Linked DNA regions of Alloacidobacterium dinghuense. The protein of the gene in region 1 interacts with the protein of each later gene in a pairwise test. Links are inferred from orthologs where the notes say so. Each region holds a gene or a part of one and is shown in the gene's direction. Other genes may lie near its edges.

Region 1 (5,326 bases):
CATATTCAGTGCGGTGGTTTTAGAATCATGCAGGGCAGGTGGTCTGCAAATGGGTCTGGGAGAAAAACGATGAAGCGGTTTCTGCTGCTCGCGGTTCTGGTTTTGACTGCAGTCACTACACTTGCTGAGACGAAAGATCAATTTGAGGGCCTATGGGAAGGTTATGACGGTGAGTGGGTGCACGTTTCCCGTCAATTGACCGAGTTGGCTGAAGCGATTCCCGCCGACAAGTACTCATGGCGTCCTGCGCCGGGAGTGCGGTCGGTGAGCGAAGTCTTTATGCATATTGCACTGGCAAATTTCTATCTGCTGAGCGTGACCGGTCCGAAGATGCCGCCAGATCTTACGGAGGGCATGGAAAAGACGGTTACTGCCAAACCCGAAGTGATCAACTGGCTGAAACGCTCGTTGGATGCTGTGAAGACAGGCCGCGCGCAGTTGAAGCCAGGTGATCTCCAGCGCAAAGTCACGATCGCCGGTAAGCAAGTCACGGTGGACGGCATGTACCTGCGCATCATCATCCACGATAATGAACATATGGGACAGCTGATCGCATATACGCGCATGATTGGCGTTGTGCCGCCGTGGTCGCAAGCCGCGTCATCAACGAAGGATTAGGAGCGGGGCTCAGATTTTGAAACAGATCGCTATCCTCGGTTCGACCGGCTCGATTGGACAGAGCACGTTAAGCATCATTGAGAGCTTTCCTGATCGCTTTGCTGTCGCGTCTCTCGCTGCCGGACGAAATATCGACCTGGCTTTTGAACAGTGCGCGCGCTGGCGCCCTCGTGCCGTCTCGGTAGCAACGGAAGAACTGGCCGCGACCCTCTCGGACAGACTGAAGGGTGCCGGTGTTAGCGGTGTCGAGGTTGTCTACGGAACCGAAGGTACGGTACGGGTCGCTACTCTGCCAGAAGTGAATTTCGTTGTTTCAGCCATTGTAGGGGTTGCTGGGCTGGAGGCCACCTATGCGGCAGTAGAAGCAGGGAAGGCAATTGGGCTCGCGAATAAGGAGGCGATGGTTGCTGCGGGAGAGATTCTGACGGCTGCGGCGCGAGCGAAAAATGTTCCCTTGCTGCCGATCGATTCCGAGCACAATGCGGTGCATCAGTGCATGCGGGCCGGAACGAAGAATGAGGTACGGCGCATCTGGCTGACTGCTTCCGGGGGGCCGTTTCGCACATTCCCGCTCAATGCATTCGAGGACATCACTGTTGAGCAGGCGCTCAAGCACCCAACATGGGTGATGGGAAGGCGCATTACAGTTGATTCGGCGACCATGCTGAACAAGGGCTTGGAAATCATCGAAGCATGTCGTCTCTTTAACTTGCCACCGTCCGCGGTCAGAGTCACGGTGCATCCGCAATCGACCGTGCACTCATTGGTCGAATACATCGATGGCAGCATCCTGGCGCAAATCTCTGTAACCGACATGCGGTTGCCGATTCTTTACGCCATGAGTTATCCGGAGCGAGTCGAGTCGGACTTGACCTTTGACATGGCGGCGCTCGGCCAACTGAACTTTGAGCCGCCAGATGTTACCCGTTTTCCTTGTCTTCGCTTGGCCTATGAGGCGGCGGAAAAAGGCGGCGCTCATTGCATTGCACTTAACTCGGCAGACGAAATCGCCGTCGACGCCTTTCTAGAAAGACGCATCCCATTTCCGGGGATCGCGCGTACAATAGAAGGAGTACTGCAGGCAATCCCCGAGAACCATCCAGGGACCATCAGCGAAGTACTGGCTTGCGACAGGCTGGCGCGTGAAATGGCTCGGGAGGTTCTAATTAGGGCCGGACATGAAGTTACTGCCCCACGGTCTTAACGCCCGCTTATAGGTTCTAGACAAAGACATGCCTTTCGCTCTAACCGCTATTCTCTCCATGCTCGTTGTGCTCGGCATCATGGTGCTCGTGCATGAGTTAGGCCACTTTGCGGTGGCAAAGTTTTTCCGTGTTCGCGTTGAAGTATTTTCGGTCGGCTTCGGCACGCGGCTTTTTGGCTTCCGCCGCGGCGACACGGATTACCGTCTGAGCCTGTTGCCCCTGGGCGGCTACGTCAAGATGGCGGGCGAGAATCCGGGTGAAGAGCGCACTGGGGATCCAGGGGAATTCGCTTCGCATCCTCGCTGGCAGCGTGTGCTCATCGGGCTAGCTGGTCCGGTTGCAAACTTTCTCCTCGCTTTTGTGCTGATGACCGGCTACTACATGATGCACAACGAAGTAGAGCAGTATCTTTACGGTCCGGCGGTTGTTGACTTTGTTCCGCCGAATTCGGCGGCGGCTCATGCCGGATTGCAGTCCGGCGATCGCATCATCAAGTTCGACAAAGATCAGAACCCGACATGGGAAAAAATGCGCATCCGGTCGGTGCTCGATGCCAATTCCACGGTTCCATTTACCGTCGAGCGAAACGAAGACGGCCAGACTAAGCAATTTTCGAGCGATCTTTACCTTCTCGATACGACCAAAGGGCAGGATTTCGAAATTGAGTCCCTTGGTCTCATTCCGCGCTATCAGACTGATCCGCTAAAAGTGCATGATGTTGAGCCCGGTTTCCCGGCGGACAAGGCTGGGTTGAAGGCGGGAGACATTATCCAATCCATTAACGGACAGCCACTGCACTCAGTGCCTGCGGTGATGGCGTTTCTGCAGCAGCAGAATGGCCAGCCGGTAACGCTCAATGTCGATCGCGATGGAAAGCCTCAGTCGCTGCATGTACAGCCAACCTGGGCTGACAACGGCGCCGGACAGATGGGTTATCGTCTGGGTTTCAAGGCCAACCTGCCACCTTTCCGCGTCGAACAGCTCCCTCTTTCCGCGGCTGTCAGCCGTTCAATCAGCTTCAATCTGCATAACTCTGGATATATTCTTGACGTGCTGCATCGTCTCGTGACGCGGCGCTCGAATGTGCAGCAACTGAGCGGGCCGATCGGGATTGCGCGTGATACGGGCGAGGCGATCACCATGCCCGGATGGCAGCCGATCATCACGCTGATGGCCCTTATTAGCCTGAACCTGGGCATCTTTAACCTGCTGCCGATACCGATTCTCGATGGCGGCATGATTTTGCTGCTGCTGATCGAGGGAACCATCCGCCGCGATCTCAACCAGCAATTTAAAGAGCGCATCTACCAGGTTGCGTTTGTGATGCTGGTGCTCTTCGCTGTCTTCGTCATGTTCAATGACGTGTCGAAGTTCAACATCTTTTCAAAACTGAAGCCGTAAATTTGACGGCAAAGTGAGTGGAAACCTGCTCCGCGCGGGCTTTTTTCTTGTTTACACTCAAATCTGCATGCAGCAAACCTCAACGATCACAGTGCGTGTACGATACGCAGAAACCGACCAGATGGGCGTCGTCTACCACGCCAACTATTTTGTCTGGTTTGAAATGGGACGCGTCGAATGTCTGCGTGAACTCGGGTTTGAGTACAAACAAATGGAAGTGATGGACGATTGCCATCTTCCCGTCGTCGAGGCCACCTGCCGTTACAAGGCGCCGGCTCGCTATGACGAGTTGCTGATACTTGAAACCCGCATCGTTGCGTTGCGATCAGGAGTGGTCAAGTTCGCCTATCGTCTTTTGCGCAGCGAAGGATTTCAGCTTCTGGCTGAAGCCCAGACAACGCATGTCGTTGTCGATGGTCGGATGCAAAAGCGCACGTTACCGGACAAGTATGCGACGGCCTTGCGTACACAGCTGCGGTGATAAGCGTGAATTTTTTTTCACGCTCAGCGGTAAACGAACTATGTGTATCCGATCTCTGCATTAGAATCGACAGCGGAGGGATTGCATGACGTTCGCTCGCACGATTCTTCTCACCTCAGCTGCTCTGTTACTGGTGACCGGCTGTGAAACAGGACGTTCCAACAAGGCGCATGCGTCGTGGCAATATCTCTCAGATGAAACGACGACTGGCAAGCCTGACCTCACCGCTTCTGCCCCCGCTTCAGGACAGCCGCCAGTACCGGGATCACCCACCGCAGCGGGGCCGGATGGCCTACAGCCTCTGAATGACAATGAAGCGCGGCAGAGCGTCGGAGCCGAAGAGGGCCGTCCAACGCCTCCACGCGAGCAGAAGAAAGATCCCTTCCAACGGCAGTAGCTCCAGCAACTGCGATAGCATTCATTTCGTTCTAATCTCAGTCCCATGGGATGGTACGTCCGCAGGCTGTCACGGTGTTTGGTGGGCTACGTGGTCCTGATTGCCCTCATCGCAGGTGTTACGACTTCACCTTTTCGCGGATAAAGCTGATGGTGGTTTCGAGGGGTGTCCCTGGTCCGAAGATGGCAGCTACACCCTTTGATCTTAGGAATTCGGCGTCCTGCTCGGGGATGGTTCCACCGAGCACGACGAGAACGTCGTCTGCGCCGCGTTCTTTCAACAATGCTGTCACGCGAGGCACGATGGCGTTGTGAGCACCAGATAAAATGCTGAGGCCGACACAATCGACGTCTTCTTGGATGGCCGCGTTGACGATCATTTCTGGGGTTTGGCGCAGGCCCGTATAGATGACTTCCATTCCGGCGTCACGTAAGGCGCGGGCGATGATCTTCGCACCTCGATCATGGCCGTCGAGGCCGGGTTTTGCTACGAGCACCCGAATGGGAGTTGTGCGTTCTTGAGACATGAACTCGAAAGAATAGCACAGTAGCGCGGAAGTGACTGATTGCTACTTATCGCGGGCGACGACAAAATCCGGTACCCAGAGGAGCGCACGCTTGAAGTCTGAATCCGGCAGGGAAGCAAGCGCGGCGCGCGCTCTTTCCGCGTGCCGGAAGGCGATGTTCATTGCGTAATCGACGGACTGGTTACGAGAGAGGATCGCAAGAATCTCTTTGTGTGTTACACGTTCGAAGTTCTGGTCCGTAAGCACGGTAAGGATCGCTTCACGATCGGTAGGAGTGCCGTTCTCAAGTGAGTGGATGACGGCAAGAGTTGCCTTCCCCTCACGCAGATCGCTGGCGACGGGCTTGCCTAGGACCTCTTCGCTTGCAGTGAGATCCAGTATGTCATCGACGATCTGGAAAGCTAGGCCGAGCGCATGGCCGTACTCGCCCATGGATGCTTCTGTCTTACCGTTCACCTTGGCGAGCACTGAGCCCAGCCTCATTGAGACTTCGAAGAGACAGGCGGTCTTGCGGTAGATCAGGTCGTTATATTCCCGCTCGGTGACCGGACGGCCCAGAGTCTCCATTTGTAGAAGTTCGCCCTCGACCATCTGTTGCGTCAGGCCGATGAGTAGATCGAGCACGCGGAAATTGCGTTCTTCCAGAGCGACACGGAAGGCCTGCATATAGAGCCAGTCACCGGCCAGCACGCATTTCG
Region 2 (4,735 bases), 340 kb from region 1 along the record:
GTCAACTTATTATCATGAAGGTAGAGGAAGTTCCTCAGGTTATCGAGGTCGCCAAGAGCGTCCGGGATTTGTGTCAGTCGATTGTGCCCGAGATCGAGTGTGTGAAGTTTTCGCAGTCCGCCAATTTGTTCCGAAATTTCAGATAGCTGGTTGTCAGCCAACACGAGCATTTCGGTATCGACCAGTTTCCATGTCGAGTCTGGGACGCGGGTAAGCTGTTGTTTCCAAAGGTTGAGGTAAACGTCTGACGGATTCTGCATGAAAGAAAATGCCAGGGAACATCATGTCGCTCAAACGAAGCGATCATTTCCCAAACCAGTTACACTATATCTTGAGGAAATTCTGCTTTGATCAGTACGGCTCTTACCAAGGTTTTTGGAACCAGCAATGAACGCGCAGTGAAGCGCCTTATGCCTGTCGTCGGATCTATCAATGCGATGGAGCCGAACGTGCAGCGCATGTCGGACGACGAGCTGCGCGCGAAGACGCAGGAGTTCAAGGCGCGCATTGCTGCCGCGATTGAAGGCATCACCGACGCGGAGGAGCGCAAAGCTGCCGAGAAGCAGGCGCTCGATGAGATTCTGCCCGAGGCTTTTGCCGTGGTTCGCGAGGCCGGTCGCCGCGCCGTGAACATGCGCCATTTCGACGTGCAGCTCATCGGCGGCATGGTGCTGCATCAGGGCAAAATCTCAGAAATGAAGACGGGCGAAGGCAAGACGCTCGTCGCCACTTTGCCCTGCTATCTGAATGCACTTGCCGGGCACGGCGTGCACGTCGTGACGGTCAACGATTATCTGGCCAAGCGCGACGCCGAGTGGATGGGCAAGATTTACGAGTTCCTTGGGCTCACTGTCGGCGTCATTGTGCATGATCTCGATGATAATCAGCGGCGACAGGCGTACGGTGCCGATATTACCTACGGAACCAACAACGAGTTCGGCTTCGACTACCTGCGCGACAACATGAAGTTCGAGCTGGCCGATTGCGTACAGCGCGGCCACTACTTCGGCATCGTCGACGAAGTGGACTCGATCCTGATTGACGAAGCGCGAACGCCGCTCATCATCTCCGGCCCAACCGACCAGACCACGGACAAGTATGCCCGCGTGAACCGCATCATCCCAGGGCTTGAGCTGGGCGAAGAGATCGAGCAGGGCGTTGACCAGGCAAAGATTCTCACCGGCGACTACGTGGTCGATGAAAAGCATAAGACGATCAGCGTCACTGACGAGGGCTGGGAGAAGATTGAAAAGCTACTCGGCATCGGTAACATTGCCGATCCAGAAAACTGGGACCTGAAGCACCACGTGGAAGTCGCGATCAAGGCACATTCGCTCTACAAGCGCGACGTGCAGTACGTGGTGAAGGACGGCGAGGTCATCATCGTCGACGAGTTCACTGGCCGACTGATGCCAGGGCGCCGCTGGTCGGATGGCTTGCATCAGGCCGTCGAAGCCAAGGAGGGCGTGAACATTCGCCGCGAAGACCAGACGCTGGCGACGATCACCTTCCAGAATTATTTCCGCCTCTACAACAAGCTCGCCGGCATGACCGGAACAGCTGAGACAGAAGCCGCAGAATTCGACAAGATTTACAAGCTTGAGATTGTTGTCATTCCGACGAACAAGCCGCTGCTTCGGCTTGAGAATCCTGACGTGGTCTTCCGCACGGCGAAGGAAAAATATTTTGCAGTTGCCGATGAAATCGCCAAGCTGCATGAAGCCGGCCAGCCGGCTCTCGTCGGCACCACGTCGATTGAAAAGTCCGAATTGCTTTCGCAGATTCTGCAACGCAAGGGCGTGAAGCATGTTGTGTTGAACGCGAAGTTCCACGAGCGTGAGGCTGAGATCGTGGCGCAGGCCGGCCGCCTGGGAATGGTCACCATCGCTACTAATATGGCAGGCCGTGGAACGGACATCCTTCTGGGTGGCAATGCCGAGTTCGTCGCCAAGCAGGACCTGGTCAAGAAGGGCACAGCGCGCGCGATCAGCGTGGCCGAGGGAGCGCTCAACCCGATGGCTGCGCCGGGCATGTTCCGCTTCTATTACCAGGGTCAGGAGTTCGAGACCACGCAAGATGTCTGGGACAAGACGTATGCTGCTTACGCTACGAAGGCGACAGAGGAGCATGAGTCGGTCATCGCAGCGGGTGGCCTGCATATCATCGGTACCGAGCGGCACGAGTCGCGACGTATCGATAATCAGCTTCGCGGACGCGCTGGACGTCAGGGCGATCCGGGCGCATCTCGTTTTTACTTGTCACTTGAAGACGACCTGATGCGGATCTTCGCCAAGGAGTGGGTGGGGACACTGCTGCAGCGCCTCGGCATGGAAGAAGGCGTGCCGATTGAATCGCGCATGATCTCGAAGCGCATTGAAGCGGCGCAGAAGGCAGTCGAGTCGCAGAACTTTGAAGCCCGTAAGCACCTGCTCGAATACGACGACGTGATGAACAAGCAGCGCGAGGCCGTCTATGGGTTGCGCCATCAGCTGCTGGAGGGGCTCGATCAGAAAGAACTGATCATTGAGGATTACGTCGCGAACATTCTCAGCAATATGCTCGATGAGCACGCACCGGAGAAGCTGCATCCCGATCAATGGGATTTCAAAGCGATCAAAGAGAAGCTGATTGGGCAGTTCGGATTGGATGTCGATGCCGAAGGTATCAACATCGCCGAGATGACGCGCCACGAACTGGGCGAGACGCTCTTCGAGCGGCTGAAAGATCGCTATGAGGCAAAGGAGCAGGTCGTCAGCGACAAGGCCATGCGCTTCCACGAACGCATGATTATGTTGAGCGTACTGGATGGTCTTTGGAAAGACCACCTGCTCAACATGGACCACCTGAAGGAAGGCATCGGGCTGCGCGGCTACGGTCAGCAGGATCCGCTGGTGGCTTACAAGAAGGAATCCTTCGACATGTTCGAAGGAATGATGGAGCGCTTCCAAGAAGATACTGTCCGCTTCCTCTTCCTGATGCAGATTGTTGGTCCCGATGGACAGCCGCTGCAAATTCCCTCGCGGCCGCGCCCGGCGATTCCTCTTGCTCCTCCCGTGGCTTCAGCCGATGGCAATGGACATCATGTTCCGCCTGCCGCGCATGAGCATCCTGCGATTCCGATTCCGACACGACAGCCTTCGACGACGATTGACGAGATCGAGCGCGAGTTCCAGCGCAAGAAGAAGCGCGAACTCGAGGCTGCGCGTATGGCGGGGGCCGGCAGTGCTGAAGCTCCGGCACAGCGCAGGACCGGAGACAAGGTAGGACGCAACGATCCCTGCCCCTGCGGCTCCGGTAAGAAGTACAAGAAGTGCCACGGAGCGAACGAAGCTTAATTTCAGCGAAGCAAGAGTGTGCACGTACTCAGACCGTCATTCTTATCACAGCGAAGAGTCCGGCAAACATCGCTGAGATTCTTCCTCCCGGTGGTCGTCAGAATGACGAGAGACGATGATGTTCTGCAGCCACCAACTAAAACAGAGCGCCTGCAGATTCCGATTCGACTGCATCCAGGAAATTCCTGAGTGCAGCGATCCTCGGCTCTGCCAGGCGCTTTGTGTTTTCCAGACGAATTTGTCCGGGCAGCGCCTCCAGATTCTTCCGTAATGTTTTTACCGCGTCGGTAAACGTCGAGAAGCGGGTGTCGCGTCCCACTTTCGCGATTGTGCGCAGAGCGCCAATTCCGCCCAGCTGTTCCAGAATGTCGGCGTCGCGCAAAATCGTCGCGTCGATGCTCGTCGGGCTGTCTTGAGGCTGATGCTCGCTGATCGCAGCCAGCACAGCAGGAATTTTTTCAGCAGGAAATCCAGTGTCCTGCAAAATCTGAGGAGCGCAGTCACAGGCATAGCGCACGTGATCCCAGCTGGCAAGCTCTGCCGGGTCTTCCGGACGATGCCCCACGAAGACGCCGAGATCGTGCAGCCATGCCGCCGCAAAAACCACATCATCGTCGTACTTGAGATCTGCGCCTATGTGTCGGGTCAACGCGTAGAGCCGCGGCTGGTGGCCGTACTTCTCAACCGGCTTTGCGTGGCTTTGGATGAACTTTTCAATGCCTGTGCGAAACGTGGCTAGCATAGACAGATTCAATCATGAACAGAGCCTGTTTTTTTTGAGCGCGCGAAAGGTGTTTGAAGTTTGGCTGTAGTTCTTAAGTAGTAAACAAACAGATGACGCGTAGATGACATCTGCATGACAAGCTCAAGTGGATACAGCGAGAGGCTTATTACGCGGTGATCGAGATCGACGGGCCAGGTCACCGCAGACGATCCTTAAAGGAGTGTGCAGCGTGGAAAAGGAAAATCACGCACCGAGCAACGCGACTGGTGTAGTGAAGCGTCGCTCGTTTATCAAGGGCATTGGCGTTGCCAGTGCCGCGTTGTCAACCGGAGGTTTACTGGGAAGCCTCAAACTTCAGGCAGAAGAAGACGAAAAGAGCGGAAGGCTCGAACCAGGCGACGCAGCAATTCTGCGCTTTCTTGCCGCCATCGAGACCATTGAAACGGATCTTTGGCAGCAGTACGCAGAACTCGGAGGCAATCAAACGAATGAACCGCCTCAAATCACGGGACTGACCGGGGGAAATGCCGCCTACATCAGGGCGTTGCAAAATCTCGACGGCGACATGCCCCAATACATTCACGACAATACCGAAGATGAATTCAGTCATCAGGACTTCATCAATTCGTATCTGGCCTCGAAAGGCGCCGATACTGCAGATCTCAAATCATTCCGA

The links.
Region 2: the proteins of H7849_RS12600 (region 1) and secA interact in binary tests that used the Escherichia coli proteins (3 or more experiments, as listed by UniProt). The link is inferred for Alloacidobacterium dinghuense from one-to-one orthologs.

Annotation. Positions count from the first base shown.
Region 1 is NZ_CP060394.1:3,066,563-3,071,888, reverse strand. What follows is about bases 2,073-4,998. They hold H7849_RS12600 (acyl-CoA thioesterase), read left to right. Parts: upstream 2,073-3,291; coding sequence 3,292-3,705; downstream 3,706-4,998. Other genes in these bases: H7849_RS12585 (polyprenyl synthetase family protein), read right to left, coding at 4,671-4,998; H7849_RS12590 (cobalamin B12-binding domain-containing protein), read right to left, coding at 4,221-4,628; H7849_RS12595 (hypothetical protein), read left to right, coding at 3,791-4,102; rseP (RIP metalloprotease RseP), read left to right, coding at 2,073-3,224. Outside these bases: H7849_RS12615 (DinB family protein), read left to right, coding at 70-618; H7849_RS12610 (1-deoxy-D-xylulose-5-phosphate reductoisomerase), read left to right, coding at 635-1,822; more of rseP, read left to right, coding at 1,851-2,072; more of H7849_RS12585, read right to left, coding at 4,999-5,326.
Region 2 is NZ_CP060394.1:2,730,203-2,734,937, reverse strand. Bases 1-3,535 are described here. They hold secA (preprotein translocase subunit SecA), read left to right. Parts: upstream 1-347; coding sequence 348-3,335; downstream 3,336-3,535. Other genes in these bases: H7849_RS11075 (HD domain-containing protein), read right to left, coding at 3,472-3,535; H7849_RS11085 (leucine-rich repeat domain-containing protein), read right to left, coding at 1-260. Also shown: more of H7849_RS11075, read right to left, coding at 3,536-4,077; H7849_RS11070 (twin-arginine translocation signal domain-containing protein), read left to right, coding at 4,289-4,735. UniProt on the Escherichia coli protein: Required for protein export, interacts with the SecYEG preprotein conducting channel.